DNA from 2 places in the Nonomuraea sp. LP-02 genome. Region 1 is predicted to be linked to the other one. Evidence: riboswitches for the same ligand, from Rfam matches in the RefSeq annotation. Region 1 holds a riboswitch; the other holds the start of a gene.
The links. Region 1 has a riboswitch for cobalamin ahead of cobN (cobaltochelatase subunit CobN). Riboswitches for the same ligand answer to the same signal wherever they lie in the genome.

Region 1 (7,665 bases):
GGGTGAAGGCCGCCATCGCCAAGGTGCGGGCGCGTGAGGCCGACCGGCGCAAGGACTGGGTGGAGAAGACCTCGACCGGCCTGGCCCGCCGGTTCGACGTGATCGCCGTCGAAGACCTGAAGATCTCCAATATGACCCGCTCGGCCAGGGGGACGCTCGAAGCGCCGGGCCGTAACGTCCGGCAGAAGGCCGGGCTGAACCGGGGCATCCTCGCCGCCGGGTGGGGCCGGCTCGTGGAACGGCTGGAGCACAAGGCTCCCGGTCGCGTCCGGAAGATCAACCCGCGTTACACGTCGCAGACCTGCAACGCCTGCGGGCACCGCGCGGCCGAGTCGAGAGAGAGCCAATCTCGATTCCGCTGCGTCGCCTGCGGGCATCAGGCGCACGCCGACGTCAACGCGGCCGAGAACCTCCGAGACACGGCGGCAGGGCATGCCGTTGCTGCGCGGGGAGGCTTGCCGCTGGGCGGGCCTGTGAACCGCGAACCTCAACGTGACCTCCTCCTCGTGGGGTAGTTGCCGTTGGAATCCCCCCGCCTCCAGGCGGGGGAGGATGTCAATCCGTATCGTCCGCGATGGCGTTGACCGCCGCCGCCGTCATCGCACTGCCGCCGCGGCGGCCGTGCACCACCAGGTACTCCAGGTCGCTGCCGGCCAGCGCCTGCTTGGACTCGGCCGCGCCGATGAAGCCGACCGGGATGCCGAGCACGGCCGCAGGGCGTCCCGCGCCCTCGGCGACCAGCTCCAGGAGACGGAACAGCGCGGTCGGCGCGTTGCCGATCGCCACCACCGCGCCCTCCAGGCGGTCGCGCCACAGCTCAAGGGCAGCGGCGCTGCGGGTGGTGCCGAGCCGTTCGGCCAGCTCGGGCACGCGCGGGTCGCCGAGCGTGCAGAGCACCTCGTTGCCGGCGGGCAGCCTGCGCCTGGTCACACCCGAGGCGACCATCATGGCGTCGCACAGCACGGGCGCGCCGCCGCGCAGCGCCTCGCGGGCCCGGACGACCACCCCGGGCGACCAGGCCAGGTCGGTGACGAGGTCGGTCATGCCGCAGGCGTGGATCATGCGCACCGCCACCTGGGCCACCTCGGGCGGCAGGCCCGTGAGGTCGGTCTCGGCGCGGATGGTCGCGAACGAGCGCCGGTAGATCTCGGCGCCGTCGCGGATGTAGTCGGTCACGGGTGGCGTTCCTCGTATCCGTTGGTGGTCGCGATCAGCTGGACGACCGGGCCGCGCGGCAGGCCGCAGCGGCGCTCGCAGCCCGCCCAGTGGACGGGCGTGGCGGGGGCGCGGTCCAGGCTCTCCACCCAGTGCCGGGCGTCCGCCCGCACGTCGGCGAGGGCCTTGGCGCAGCCGGGACGGCCGGCGCAGGCGGTGACGCCGGCCCAGGGGGAGGCCGGGTCGGTGACGAGTCCCATGGCGTCGAGCGCCTTCTCGGCCCGGTCCGCCTCGGCGGGGGAGAGATCGGGCAGGACGACGGTCCGCCAGGGCGTCAACCGCACGGCGTGACCGGTGTCCGCGAGGGCCAGGACTTGGGCGGACGTCAACCGGCCGAGCGGCACGACAGCCTCGACCGCCACCCGGCCATCCCGCTGCGCGATCCGCCCCGCGACCGGCCTGCCTGCGCCGGTCGACGGGAGGCGCCCGGGGCCGGGCAGGCGCCCGGCCGAGGCCGAGTCGGGCGGGCGGCGAGTGGGAGCTGGGATGGGCGGGTTCGCGTCGCCGGGCAGGCGGGCCGGGTCCGGGACAGGCGGAGCGGCGCCGCCGCGCAGGCGGGCGGCGATCCTTGCCGGGCCGTCGTCCAGCTCCCGGATGCGCCAGGCTCGGCCATCGCCGGAGGGCAGCTCGTCGAGAAACGCCTCGGCGGCGTCGATCATGAGCGCGATCGCCGCGTCGGGCCCGGCGGTCAGCCCGGTGTCCGTTCCGGCGAGCAGCAACCGCCCGCCCGCAGCGTCCGAGACGTCCGCGCCGAGCGCCGACGCAGCGTACGTGACGTCCGCGCCGAGCCCGGCGACGTCCCCCGTGCCGTCGTCCAGGGCGAACAGGAACCGCCCCGGTAAGCCGGCCAGCCGTGGCCGTGCGCACAGGGCCCGGTCGAGGGCGGCGGCCATCGCCAGCACGTCTAGCAGCCCGTCCGGGCCGCGTCCGCTCAGCGGCGAGGCCACGATGTTGCGGACCCGCTCGTGCGCGGGCGACGGCAGCAGCCCGGCCGCCGCGATCCGCCGGGCGAAGACCTCCGGCGAGCGCAGGCCCCGCACCTGGACGTTCGCCCGCGACGTGAGCTCGATCACGTCCGCTCCCAGCTCGGCCGCGCAGGCGGCGAGCACGCGGAGCTGCGCGGCCGACACCGCGCCGCCGGGAAGGCGCACGCGGGCGAGCGGGCCGTCGGCGGCCTCGTGCACCTGCAGCGCCCCCGGACAGGCATCGGGACGCGTACGTCCGGGAAATTCACCTACGGGCACGAAGGGATCGTAACGCCACTTCTGGGGCGGGTCGCTCCTGCCGTAAGCTTCGGCGTAGGCGATGGCAAAGGGAGGAAGCCGGTGCGAATCCGGCGCGGTCCCGCCACTGTGACCGGGGAGCGAACCCCACCACGAGGCCACTGCCCGGCGACGGGCGGGAAGGCCGGGGTGAGCGTCGATCCGGGAGCCAGGAGACTCCTGCCGTCGCAACACCCGCGACCGGGGCGAGGACCCCGAGGGAGGAACGCGCCGTGCCTGGCGACAGCCGTACCGTCCTGCTGCTCTCCACCTCCGACACCGACCTGCTGAGCGCTCGCGCCTGCGGCGCGGACTACCGTCTGGGCAATCCGGCCCGGCTGACCGCCGAGGACGTCCCCGGCCTGACGGAGGGGACCGACCTCGTCGTGGTCCGCCTGCTGGGCGGGCGGCGGGCCTGGGAGGAAGGGCTGGACGCGCTGCTGGCCGGGCCGCGCCCCGTGGTGGTGCTGGGCGGGGAGCAGGCGCCCGACGCCGAGCTGATGGAGCTGTCCACGGTCAGCGGCGGGGTGTGCGCCGAGGCGCACGCCTACCTGGCCCACGGCGGGCCGGCCAACCTGGCGCAGTTGCACGCGTTCCTGTCCGACACCGTCCTGCTGACCGGGCACGGGTTCGAGCCGCCCGCCCCCGCGCCCACCTGGGGAAGGCTGGAACGCCCTGCCCGCTCCACCGGCGGTCCCGTGGTGGGGGTGCTCTACTACCGGGCGCACCACATGGCGGGCAACACCGCGTTCGTCGAGACGCTGTGCGCCGCCGTCGAGGACGCGGGCGGGCAGGCGCTGCCGATCTTCTGCTCGTCGCTGCGCGCGGCCGAGCCGGAGCTGCTCGACACGCTGCGTGCGGCGGACGCGCTGGTCGTCACGGTGCTGGCGGCGGGCGGCTCCCGTCCGGCCACCGCCGGCGCGGGCGGCGACGACGAGGCATGGGACGTCGGCGCGCTGGCCGGGCTCGACGTGCCGATCCTGCAGGGGCTCTGCCTGACCACCACCCGCCAGGCGTGGGAGGAGAACGACGACGGCCTGTCACCGCTGGACGCCGCCTCCCAGGTGGCGATCCCGGAGTTCGACGGGCGGATCATCACGGTGCCGTTCTCGTTCAAGGAGATCGACCCCGACGGGCTGACCGTCTACGTCGCCGACCCCGAACGGGCCGCCCGGGTGGCGGGCATCGCGGTGCGCCACGGCCGGCTGCGGCACACGCCGCCCGCCGAGCGGCGGCTGGTCGTGATGCTGTCGGCGTACCCGACCAAGCATTCCCGCGTCGGCAACGCCGTCGGGCTGGACACCCCCGCGAGCACCGTACGGCTGCTGGCCCGGCTCGCCGAGGCCGGCTACGACCTGGGCGACGGCTTCCCCGGCGTGGCCGAGCAGGACGGCGACGCGCTCATCCACGCGCTGATCGCCGCCGGAGGCCAGGACCAGGACTGGCTGACCGAGGAGCACCTGGCGGGCAACCCGGTCCGCATCTCCGCCGCCTCCTACGAGCAGTGGTACCGCACCCTGCCCGCGGAGCTGCGGGAGGAGATCGAGCGGCACTGGGGGCCGCCGCCGGGCGAGCTGTTCGTGCACGAGGGCGACGGCGGGACCGACATCGTGCTGGCGGCGCTGCGGGCCGGGAACCTGGTGGTGATGGTGCAGCCGCCGCGCGGCTTCGGCGAGAACCCCATCGCCATCTACCACGACCCCGACCTGCCGCCCAGCCACCACTACCTGGCCGCCTACCGCTGGCTGTCGGCCGAGTTCGATGCGCACGCCATGGTGCACGTCGGCAAGCACGGCAACCTGGAGTGGCTGCCGGGCAAGTCCGCGGGCCTGTCGGCGGCCTGCGCCACCGACGCCGCCATCGGCGACCTGCCGCTGATCTACCCGTTCCTCGTCAACGACCCGGGGGAGGGCACGCAGGCCAAGCGGCGCGCGCACGCCGTGCTGGTGGACCACCTGGTGCCGCCGATGGCCCGCGCCGACACCTACGGCGACCTCGCCCGGCTGGAGCAGCTCCTGGACGAGCATGCCACGATCGCCGCGATGGACCCGGCCAAGCTGCCCGCGATCCGGGCGCAGATCTGGACGCTGATCCAGGCCGCGCGGCTGGATCACGACCTGGGGCTGGCCGACCGGCCGCACGACAGCGAGTTCGACGACCTCATCCTGCACGTGGACGGCTGGCTGTGCGAGGTGAAGGACGTCCAGATCCGCGACGGCCTGCACGTGCTCGGCCAGGCGCCCACCGGGCAGGTACGCGTCGACCTGGTGCTGGCGATGCTGCGCGCCCGCCAGATGTGGTCGGGCCGGGAGACCCTGCCCGGCCTGCGCGAGGCCCTCGGCCTGACGGAGGACGGCACGGCGGGGCTGGGCGAGGTGGACCGGGCGGAGTCGGCCGCCCGCGCCCTGGTCGAGGCCATGGAGGAACGCGGCTGGGCGCCGGAGGCGGCGCCCGTCGTCGCCCGCGCGGCGCTCGGCGGCTCGCCGGAGGTGGAGTCCGAGGTCGCCCGCGCGGCGCTGGACGGCGCGTCGTCGGAGCGGGTGGAGCTCGTGGCGCGCGTGCTCGCCTTCGCCGCCACCGAGATGGTGCCGCGCCTGGCCCGCACCACCGACGAGCTCGACCACGTCCTGCACGCCCTGGACGGCGGCTACGTGCCCGCCGGGCCCAGCGGCTCGCCGCTGCGCGGCCTGGTCAACGTGCTGCCGACCGGCCGCAACTTCTACTCCGTCGATCCCCGCGCGGTGCCGAGCCGCCTGGCCTGGGAAACCGGTCAGGCCATGGCCGAGTCCCTGCTGGCGCGCTACCGCGCCGACACCGGCGACTGGCCGCGCTCGGTCGGGCTGTCGGTGTGGGGCACCAGCGCCATGCGCACGGCGGGCGACGACGTCGCCGAGGTCCTGGCCCTGCTCGGCGTCCGTCCCGAATGGGACGACGCCTCGCGCCGCGTCACCCGGCTGGAGCCGATCCCGCTCGCCGAGCTGGGCCGGCCGCGCATCGACGTGACGGTCCGCATCAGCGGGTTCTTCCGCGACGCGTTCCCGCACGTGGTGAGCATGCTCGACGACGCCGTACGGCTGGCCGCGTCGCTGCCGGAGCCGGACGAGGACAACTACGTACGCGCCCACGTGGCCGCGGCCGGCGGCGACGAGCGCCTGGCGACGATGCGGATCTTCGGCTCCGCGCCCGGTGCGTACGGCGCGGGGCTGCTGCCGCTCATCGACAGCCGCAACTGGCGCGACGACGCCGACCTCGCCGAGGTGTACGCCGTGTGGGGCGGCTACGCCTACGGCCGCGGCCTCGACGGCGTCGCCGCCCGTCCGCAGATGGAGGACGCCTACCGCCGCATCGCCGTCGCCGCCAAGAACGTCGACACCCGCGAGCACGACATCGCCGACTCCGACGACTACTTCCAGTACCACGGCGGCATGATCGCCACCGTGCGGGCGCTCACCGGCCGGGCCCCGGCCGCCTACGTCGGCGACAGCACCCGCCCGGACGCCGTCCGCACCCGCACCCTCTCGGAGGAGACCTCGCGGATCTTCCGCGCGCGGGTGGTCAACCCGCGCTGGCTGGCCGCCATGCGCCGGCACGGTTACAAGGGCGCGTTCGAGCTGGCCGCCACCGTCGACTACCTGTTCGGCTACGACGCCACGACCGGCGTGGTCGCCGACTGGATGTACGACAAGCTCACCGAGACGTACGTCCTCGACCCCGAGAACCAGGAGTTCATGGCCCGCTCCAACCCCTGGGCGCTGCACGGCATCGCCGAACGCCTCCTGGAGGCCGCCGAGCGCGGCATGTGGGAGCACCCCGACCCCGAGGTCCTGCGCGGCCTGCGGGAGGTCTATCTCAAGACCGAGGGCGACCTGGAGGACGACACCAGCCGCTGAGCCAGGTGCGGCGCGCCCGCCCAGTGCAGGTGCAGGTAGGACGCGGTCACGCCGGTGTCGCCGTACCCGTCGTGGCCGCCGTCCCAGCGGAACAGCGGCTCGCCGGTGTACCGGACGGCGGTGCGGTGGAACTCGTGTCCCCGCAGCCGCTCGCCCGCCCTGGTGAGCGGCGAGCGCCGCAGCGCGACCGCGTCCCGGTAGCCGAGCGTCAGCCGGGACGTCATCCGCGCCCGCCCGGGGACCCGGCCGCACATACGCCGGCCGTCCAGCTCGTCGCACAGGTACAGCAATCCCGCGCACTCGGCCGCGATCGGGCCGGGGAAGGCGGCGACCTGCTCGCGCAGCGGCTCGTTGGCGGCCAGTTCGGCGGCGTACATCTCGGGGAAGCCCCCGCCGATCACGAGCGCGCCGGCGCCGTCCGGCAGCCGTTCGTCGCGCAGCGGGTCGAAGACGGCGACCTCGGCCCCGGCCGCCCGCAGCAGCTCGGCGTGCTCGGCGTAGCCGAAGGTGAACGCCGCCCCGCCGGCCATCGCGACCACCGTCCGGCCGCCCGCCGCGCCAGGAGTGCCCGGCGGCGGCTCCCAGGCGGGCCCGCCCAGCGGGGGGGCCGAGCGGGCCAGCCGCAGCAGCGCGTCCAGGTCGCACGAGCGGGCCACCAGCGCGGCCAGCCGGTCCACCGCCGCCAGCGCCTCGGCCTTCCGTTCGGCGGCGGGCACCAGCCCCAGATGCCGGGACGGCGTGGCCACGGCGTCGTCGCGGCGGATCGCCCCCAGCACCGGCACCCCGGCGGCGGCCAGCGCGGAGCGGCACAGCTCCTCGTGCCGGTCGGAGCCCACCCGGTTGAGCACCACCCCGCCCACCCGCACCCGCGGGTCGAACGTGGCGAACCCGTGCGCCACCGCCGCCACCGACCTGCTCTGCCTGGCCGCGTCCAGCACCAGCACCACGGGCGCGTCCAGCAGCGTCGCGACGTGCGCGGTCGAGGCGAAGCCGGTGTCCCCCTTGCCGTCGAACAGGCCCATCACGCCCTCGACCACCGCCACGTCGCACCCGGCCGCGCCGTGCAGGAACAGCGGCGCGACCAGTCGCTCGCCGACGAGCCAGGGATCCAGGTTGCGGCCGGGACGGCCGGTGGCGAGGGCGTGGTAGCCCGGATCGATGTAGTCCGGGCCCACCTTGTGCGGCGACACCCTGAGCCCGCGCGCCCGCAGCGCCGCCATCAGCCCCGTGGCCACCGTCGTCTTGCCGCTGCCCGACGACGGCGCGGCGATGACGAGCCGGGGAACTACCACTCGATG
Region 2 (7,665 bases), on a different contig from region 1:
AGCGGGTGTTGACGTCCCAGTTGCCCGCGTGCCAGGCCAGGTCGTTGGTCCTGACGTGCTGGGCCACGTGGCCGTCGCGGGAGCGGATCGTGTAGTGCCAGCTCACGTACTTGGGGTCGCGGACCATGGTCGGGATGCCCCCGTAGCCGCCCTCGGTGTCGTGGATGACGATGTAGTCGACGTGCCGGGTCTTGAACAGGCGGTCGTGGTTGCCGTAGTCCTTGCCGCCCTTCTTGCCGAAGCGCTTGTGCGCGGCCGGCATCCACTCGCAGGCCAGGCTCGCGGGGCACTCTGCGGAGGAGGAGCGGCCCGAGGCCGCGGTCACCTCGGCCGGGTCGTACGGCTCGGCGACGTCGTCCTCCATCGGGACCTCGGCGTGGTCGTACTGGTCAGGGAAGAACTCGGGGTAGGCCTCGTCGTACGGGGGGTCGGACCGTACGCGCAGGCCGGGCACCGGATCGAGGCGCACCACCTGCCCGTCGTCGGTGCGCCGCACCATGCCCTCCCTCATCACCGCGAACACCTCGTCGGCGAACTGCCGCGCCGCGGCCGGGTCGTCGGCGCCGGAGAAGCGGGCGACGGCGTCGTACCAGCCGGCCAGGCCGGGGTTCGCATCGCTGCTCGCATCGGTGCTCGGGGTGTCGTGGTAGGAGGCGAGCAGGGCGGCGCCGGCGCGGATGTTGGCGGCCGGGTCGTCGCGCAGCCGGGCGGGCGTGACGCCGATGAGCCGCCCGGCCTCGGGCAGCGTCGTGTGCGCCGGCTTCGCGGCGGCGCTCAGCGGGGACAGCATGTGCACCGGCCGGGGCGGCATCGGCCGGGACTCGTCGCCGCGGGCGTCCCCGAGCGCGTCCCCGACGGTGAGGGCGCCGGCGGGGAGGGCGTCCACGAGGTGCATCGGCCCGTAGCCGCCTGCGGTGCTGGGCCGCCCCTCGTGCGCGTCCCACCGCGAGCCCAGGTACGCCACCCCCAGCAGCACGCTCTGCGGCACCCCGAACTCGCGCGCCGCCGCGGCGAACTCGCCCTGCCGACCGGCCGGGACCTCCCGGACGGGCGACAGCGTGGGCCCCGCCACGGGCGCGAGGCCGGCGAGCAGCGAGATCGGCCAGGCCAGCCAGAAGTGCATGTCCATCCCCCTGAAGCGCGTCACGGCGTGACTACGCTTCGTAGTCTTCCCAGGAAAGGGCTGGGTCAGACGGGGCTCCTGTTACTGGTGGGACTTGAGGAAGAGTTAATTCCTGCCCGATATCGGGCAGGATGTTGGCGTGTCTCGTTCCAGATGCGTAGTGTCCTCCTCTGTGTCCACGGCACGGCATCCCTACGAGGACCTCATCGCCCACCTCATCCGGACGAGCGCGCTCGGCCCGGGAGAGGCGGCGCGCGTCGTCGCCGACGTGCTGGCCTACTTCTCCGAGACGGCCGAGGAGTACGTCCGGCGCCGCCACGGCGAGCTCAAGGCGCGCGGCCACACCAACGACGAGATCTTCCCCAGGATCGCCGCCGAGTTACGCGGCCGCCGGGTGGCCGCGCCCGAGCTGTCACTGCGGCAGCTCCGCAGGATCGTCTACGGATAACCAGAAACGCAGAGGAGACCTCGATGTGCGGAATCGTGGCCTATGTGGGCCCCAAGGACGCGGCGCCCATCCTGTTGGAGGGGCTGCAGCGGCTCGAGTACCGAGGCTATGACTCCGCCGGGCTCGTGGTGTCCAACAAAGGGCTGAAGCTCCGCAAGGTCAAGGGCAGGGTGGCCGACCTGGCCAAGGTCGTGCCGGCCAGGTTCAAGGGCGGGCTCGGCATCGGGCACACCCGCTGGGCCACGCACGGCGTCCCGAGCGACGAGAACGCCCACCCGCACCTGTCCGCCGACCAGCGCATCGCGGTCGTGCACAACGGCATCATCGAGAACGCCGCCGAGCTGCGCGCCAAGCTGGTCGCCGACGGCGTCGAGTTCGCCTCCGAGACCGACACCGAGGTGCTGGCCCACCTGATCGCCCACGCCGTGGACGAGAACGACACCCTGGAGGAGGCGGTCAGGAAGACGCTGAAGAGCATCGTCGGCACGTACGGCATCGCGGTCATCGACGCCGAGCGCCCCGGCGAGGTGGTCGTGGCCCGCAACGGCAGCCCGATCGTGCTCGGCATCGGCGAGAAGGAGATGTTCGCCGCCTCCGACGTCGCCGCCCTGATCCGCTACACCCGCCAGGTCGTGCACCTGGAGGACGGCGAGCTGGCGGTGATCAAGGCCGACGGCTTCCACACCTTCTCCAGCGACGCCCGCGAGACGGCCAAGGAGCCGCTGACCGTCGACTGGGACGCCGGCCACTACGACACCGGCGGCTACGAGCACTACCTGCTCAAGGAGATCTCCGAGCAGCCCGAGACGATCACCAGGACGATGTCCGGCCGGCTCGACGAGCGCTTCCACGTCGCGCACCTCGGCGGGCTCAACATGGACGCCCGCGAGACCCGCTCGTTCCGCCGGGTGAAGATCATCGGTTGCGGATCGGCGTACTACTCGGGACAGATCGGCGCGCAGCTCATCGAGGAGCTGGCGCGCATCCCCGCCGACGCCGAGCCGGCCAGCGAGTTCCGCTACCGCAACCCGGTCGTCGACCCCGACACGCTCTACGTCGCGATCAGCCAGTCCGGCGAGACCTACGACACGCTGGCCGCCGTCCAGGAGCTCAAGCGCAAGGGCGGCCGGGTCATCGGCATCGTCAACGCCGTGGGCAGCGCCATCGCCCGCGAGGTGGACGGCGGCATCTACCTGCACGCCGGGCCCGAGGTCTCGGTCGCCTCGACCAAGGCGTTCACCTCCACGGCGGTCGCCTTCGCGCTGCTCGCGCTGCACCTCGGCCGGGTGCGCGACCTGTCGCCGGCCGACGGGCGGCGCATCGTGGAGGGCCTGCGCCGGCTGCCCGGCCAGATCGCCGACATCCTCACCCAGGGCGACAAGATCGCCGAGCTGGCCCGCAAGTACGCCGGCCACCCGAGCATGATGTTCGTCGGGCGGGTGCGCGGCTACCCGGTGGCCAGGGAGGGCGCGCAGAAGCTCAAGGAGATCTCGTACGTGCACGCCGAGGCGTACCCGGCGAGCGAGCTCAAGCACGGCCCGCTCGCGCTGATCGGCCCCGAGATGCCGACGGTCGCGATCGTCCCCGACGACGAGCTGCTGGACAAGAACCTCACCACGCTCGGCGAGATCCGCACCCGCGGCGGCCAGGTGCTCATGGTCGGCCACCGGGAGCCGGACACCAACCTGGCCGACGACGTCATCGTGATCCCGAAGAACGAGGTCGAGCTGGACCCGATCCTGCTCACCATCCCGCTCCAGCTCCTCGCCTACCACGCCGCGGTCGCGCTGGACCGGGACGTCGACAAGCCGCGCAATCTAGCCAAGAGCGTTACTGTTGAGTAATTGACTCCAATTAAGCCACATTTCGCTCTGGGTAGTGTTATCTGGGCCCGGACGGCATAAATTCGATACGTGCGGCAGTTCGACCAGCAACGGCCCAATCTCGCACGCATGTACGACTACATGCTCGGCGGGACGGACAACTTCGCGGTCGACCGCCTGGCCATCGAGCAGCTCGCCGAGCTGGTCCCGGAGGCGGTCCCGCTGGCCCGCGCGAACCGGGCCTTCCTGCAGCGTGCCGTGCGCTACGTCGCCGCCGCCGGGATCGACCAGTTCATCGACCTGGGCAGCGGGCTGCCCACCCAGGGCAGCGCGCACGAGGTGGCGCCCGGCGCCCGGGTCGTCTACGTCGACCACGACCCCGTCGTGGCCGCCCACGCCAAGGCCCTGCTCACGAACGTGGGCAGGGCCGTCTGCGTCGAGGCCGACCTGCTGGACGCCGACGACGTGCTGGCCAAGGCCGGTGACTTCCTCGACCTGGACCGGCCGGTCGCCGTCCTGCTGGTGTCGATCCTGCACTTCCTGCCCGACTCCGCCCAGCCGGGGCGGGCCGTGGCCCGGCTGCGCGAGCGGGTCGTCCCCGGCAGCTTCCTGGTGATCAGCCACGCCACCACGATGGGGCGGCTGGGGGACGAGGAGGTCCCCCGCGGCTACCGGGGCTCGTCCGGGGGCGGGGGAGCGGACCGGCGGCCGTCGGAGATCCGGCGTTTCTTCGGCGAGTTCTCCCTTGATCCGCCCGGACTGGTGCAGGCCGTCGACTGGCGGCCGGACCGGCCGAAACTCGTGGGCGATTGGACGCTGCCGTCGTCGCTCATGGCGGGCGTGGCCCGGAAAATCGATCTTTCCACTCCAGCGTAAAAAGCGACATTTCACCAAATTTCGGCTGGTGGGATCTGTCGCCTATATGTGTATCTCTGCGTAATGTGTGAATAACTGTAGGTAAGGGGGATTCGCGGAGCTTCGGGGGAGAGGCACATGCGCCGTCGAGAGTTCCTGGCAAGCCTGCTGGCCGCGTCCGGCGCGGCGTTGACCGGAGCGGCGCTGAGTGGCTGCGGCGCCCGGCAGGTCACCGGCGGCCCCGGCCGGTCGGGGCTGCGGGCGCGGTTCGTCATCGACCCGGCATCCCGCCGCTGGAGCGAGGTCGGGCGGGCGCTCGCCGGCGCGGCCCGCGCCGCGGGGTACGAGACCGGCACCGGCACCAAGGTCACCGTGAGCGGCCTGTCCGCGATGACCGCCGCCGAGCTCAACAACGGCCAGACCCTGCTCGACCTGGCCACCCCTCTCGCCCGGCTGGCCGGCGACGTCGAGGTCGTGGTCGTGCCGGGCGACTCCCGCTTCAAGGACTTCGAGGGCTTCGCCGCCCAGTTGCTGGCCCGGCCCGGTGCGACGCCGCTGGCCGGCGGCCCGCAGGGCGCGCCCGACCACCTGCTGTTCGGCCTGATCGCCAAGGGCATCGGCGCCGACGCCCGGCAGGTCGACTACACCGGCTATCCCGGCAGCCAGGAGGTCGTGACCGCCCTGCTGTCCGGCAAGGCCGCGGCGGCCACCGGGGCGCTCGCCGACTGGCGGGACGGCCTCGCCCGCGGCCGGCTCCGGGCGCTCGCGGTCTCGTGCGCCCAGCGGGTGCCCGAGGTGGACGCGCCGACGCTGCTGGAGTCCGGCGTACGGGTCGACTTCACCGACTGGACCGCCGCCTTCGGCCCCGACGAGATGCCGGACGAGAGCCGCGAGGCGGCCGTGCGCATGTGCGAGGAGGCGACCTCCTCCACCGGCTGGCTGGCCGCCTGCCGTGCCGCCGGCTGGGTCTCGATCCCGCTCGGCGGCGACGACTTCGTGCTCTGGCTGTCCTCCGAGGTCGAGCGCACCCGGGCCGTCCTCCATGACCTGGGGCTGATCAACTCGGCGCGAGCCACAACCTGTAGGGGTAGTTGCGGGAAGGGCCACTAGATGTAGGATCCAGGTCGTCGCTGGTTCGCCCCTCGGGGCGGAGTGAAAGGGAACCCGGTGCGATTCCGGGGCTGCCCCGCAGCGGTGAGCGGGAACGACCGCCGTCATGAGCACTGGAGTGATCCGGGAAGCGACGGCCAGTAGGAGCCGATGAGGCGCGCCCGCGAGCCCGAAGACCTGCCCGCGACGTGACCGTCCATGGCCCCGAGGGAGGGCAGGCGGGGCGACGCGGCCTGCCCGCGTGGCTCTCACGTGCCCTTCCCCGGGAATGAGCTCGCGAGGAGAGAGCACGTGACGCAGACTGTCGAGGCCGCCAGGCACCTGGACGCGGCCGGTCGCCGGCTGGCCATCGAGGAGGCCGCCGCCCGGGTGATCACGGACCCGGAGAACTCCCGGGTCGCCGCCAGGCTGCTGGCCGAGGAGATCGCCGAGGAGGCGGCCGCGCAGGGGGTCCGCGCCTTCTCCGAGTCGGTGGCCGCGTGCCACGCGGCCGGGCTGCTCCAGGACCGGCTGGCCGCGTTCGTCGCCGAGCACGCCGCCGAGCTGGACGCCCTCGTCGATCCGGCGGCCGACGACCGTTTCGAGTATTTCGGCCTGCGCACCGTGCACGACCGTTACCTGCTGCGCCATCCCGAGACCCGGGCGGTGCTGGAGCGGCCGCAGCACTTCTTCCTGCGCGTCGCCTGCGGGCTCGCGGAGACCGTGGCGGAGGCGGCCGAGCTGTACGGGCTGATGTCGACGTTGTCGTACCTGCCCAGCTCGCCCACGCTGTTCAACTCCGGCAGCCGGCGCCCGCAGCTGTCGTCGTGCTTCCTGCTCGACTCGCCGCGCGACGAGCTGGAGGCCATCTACGAGCGCTACGGCCAGGTCGCCCGCCTGTCCAAGTACGCCGGCGGCATCGGCATCTCCTGGACCAGGGTCCGCTCGCGCGGCTCGCTGATCCGCGGCACCAACGGCCACTCCAACGGCATCGTCCCCTGGCTGCGCACCCTCGACGCCTCGGTGGCGGCGGTCAACCAGGGCGGCCGGCGCAAGGGCGCGGCCTGCGTCTACCTGGAGACCTGGCACGCCGACATCGAGGAGTTCCTGGAGCTGCGCGACAACACCGGCGAGGACGCCCGCCGCACCCACAACCTCAACCTGGCCAACTGGGTGCCGGACGAGTTCATGCGCCGGGTCGAGGCGGACGAGGTCTGGTCCCTGTTCGACCCGAAGGAGACGCCCGACCTCACCGACCTGTACGGCGAGGAGTTCACCGCCGCCTACCGCGCGTACGAGGCGGCCGGCCGCTTCGTCCGGCAGATCCCCGCCCGCACCCTCTACGGCCGGATGATGCGCACCCTCGCCCAGACCGGCAACGGCTGGATGACCTTCAAGGACGCCGCCAACCGCACCTCCAACCAGACCGCCCGCCCCGGCAACGTCATCCACCTGTCGAACCTGTGCACCGAGATCCTGGAGGTCACCAGCGACGGCGAGACCGCCGTCTGCAACCTGGGCTCGGTCAACCTGGCCGCCCATCTGACAGCGGACGACCTGGACTGGGAACGGCTGCGCGGCACCGTCCGCACCGCCGTGCGCTTCCTCGACCGGACCATCGACCTCGGCTTCTACCCGACGCCCGAGGCCGAGGCGGCCAACCGGCGCTGGCGGCCCATCGGGCTCGGCGTCATGGGGCTCGCCGACGTGTTCTTCGCGCTGCGGCTGCCGTTCGACTCGCCGCGGGCGCTCGAGCTGTCCACCAGGATCGCCGAGGAGATCGCGCTCACCGCGTACGACACCTCGGCCGACCTGGCCGCCGAGCGTGGCCGGCACCCCTCCTACGCCGACACCCGCGCGGCCGGCGGCGTGCTGCACCCCGACCACTACCTGCCGGCCACGCCCCGCTGGGAGGCGGTGCGCGCCAAGATCGCGCGGACCGGGTTGCGCAACTCCCTCATGGTCGCGATCGCGCCGACCGCGACCATCGCCTCCATCGCCGGCTGCTACGAGTGCATCGAGCCGCAGGTGTCCAACGTGTTCAAGCGCGAGACCCTGTCCGGCGAGTTCCTCCAGGTCAACCGCTATCTGGTGGCCGACCTGCGGGCGCGCGGGCTGTGGACGCAGGAGATGCGCGACGCGATCAAGCGCGCCGACGGCTCGGTCCAGGACGTGCCCGGCATCCCCGACGACCTGAAGACGCTCTACCGCACCGCCTGGGAGCTGCCGCAGAAGGCGCTCATCGACCTCGCCGCGGCCCGCCAGCCGTACATCGACCAGTCGCAGTCGCTCAACCTCTTCATGGCTTCGCCGACCATCGGCAAGCT

Region 2: linked by a shared signal. The riboswitch ahead of SMD20_RS02520 (ribonucleoside-diphosphate reductase subunit alpha) and the one ahead of cobN (cobaltochelatase subunit CobN) in region 1 are both predicted to bind cobalamin.

Annotation. Positions count from the first base shown of each region.
Region 1 covers NZ_JAXCLK010000002.1:757,097-764,761, forward strand. The annotation lists gene SMD20_RS46815 (RNA-guided endonuclease InsQ/TnpB family protein) at 1-515, shown strand, start outside; gene SMD20_RS46820 (precorrin-8X methylmutase) at 556-1,176, opposite strand; gene cobG (precorrin-3B synthase) at 1,173-2,459, opposite strand; cobalamin riboswitch at 2,491-2,672, shown strand; gene cobN (cobaltochelatase subunit CobN) at 2,711-6,367, shown strand; gene SMD20_RS46835 (cobyrinate a,c-diamide synthase) at 6,322-7,659, opposite strand; gene cobO (cob(I)yrinic acid a,c-diamide adenosyltransferase) at 7,653-7,665, opposite strand, start outside.
Region 2 covers NZ_JAXCLK010000001.1:538,728-546,392, forward strand. The annotation lists gene SMD20_RS02495 (N-acetylmuramoyl-L-alanine amidase) at 1-1,123, opposite strand, end outside; gene SMD20_RS02500 (hypothetical protein) at 1,296-1,571, shown strand; gene glmS (glutamine--fructose-6-phosphate transaminase (isomerizing)) at 1,595-3,415, shown strand; gene SMD20_RS02510 (SAM-dependent methyltransferase) at 3,485-4,270, shown strand; gene SMD20_RS02515 (Bug family tripartite tricarboxylate transporter substrate binding protein) at 4,388-5,359, shown strand; cobalamin riboswitch at 5,364-5,558, shown strand; gene SMD20_RS02520 (ribonucleoside-diphosphate reductase subunit alpha) at 5,651-7,665, shown strand, end outside.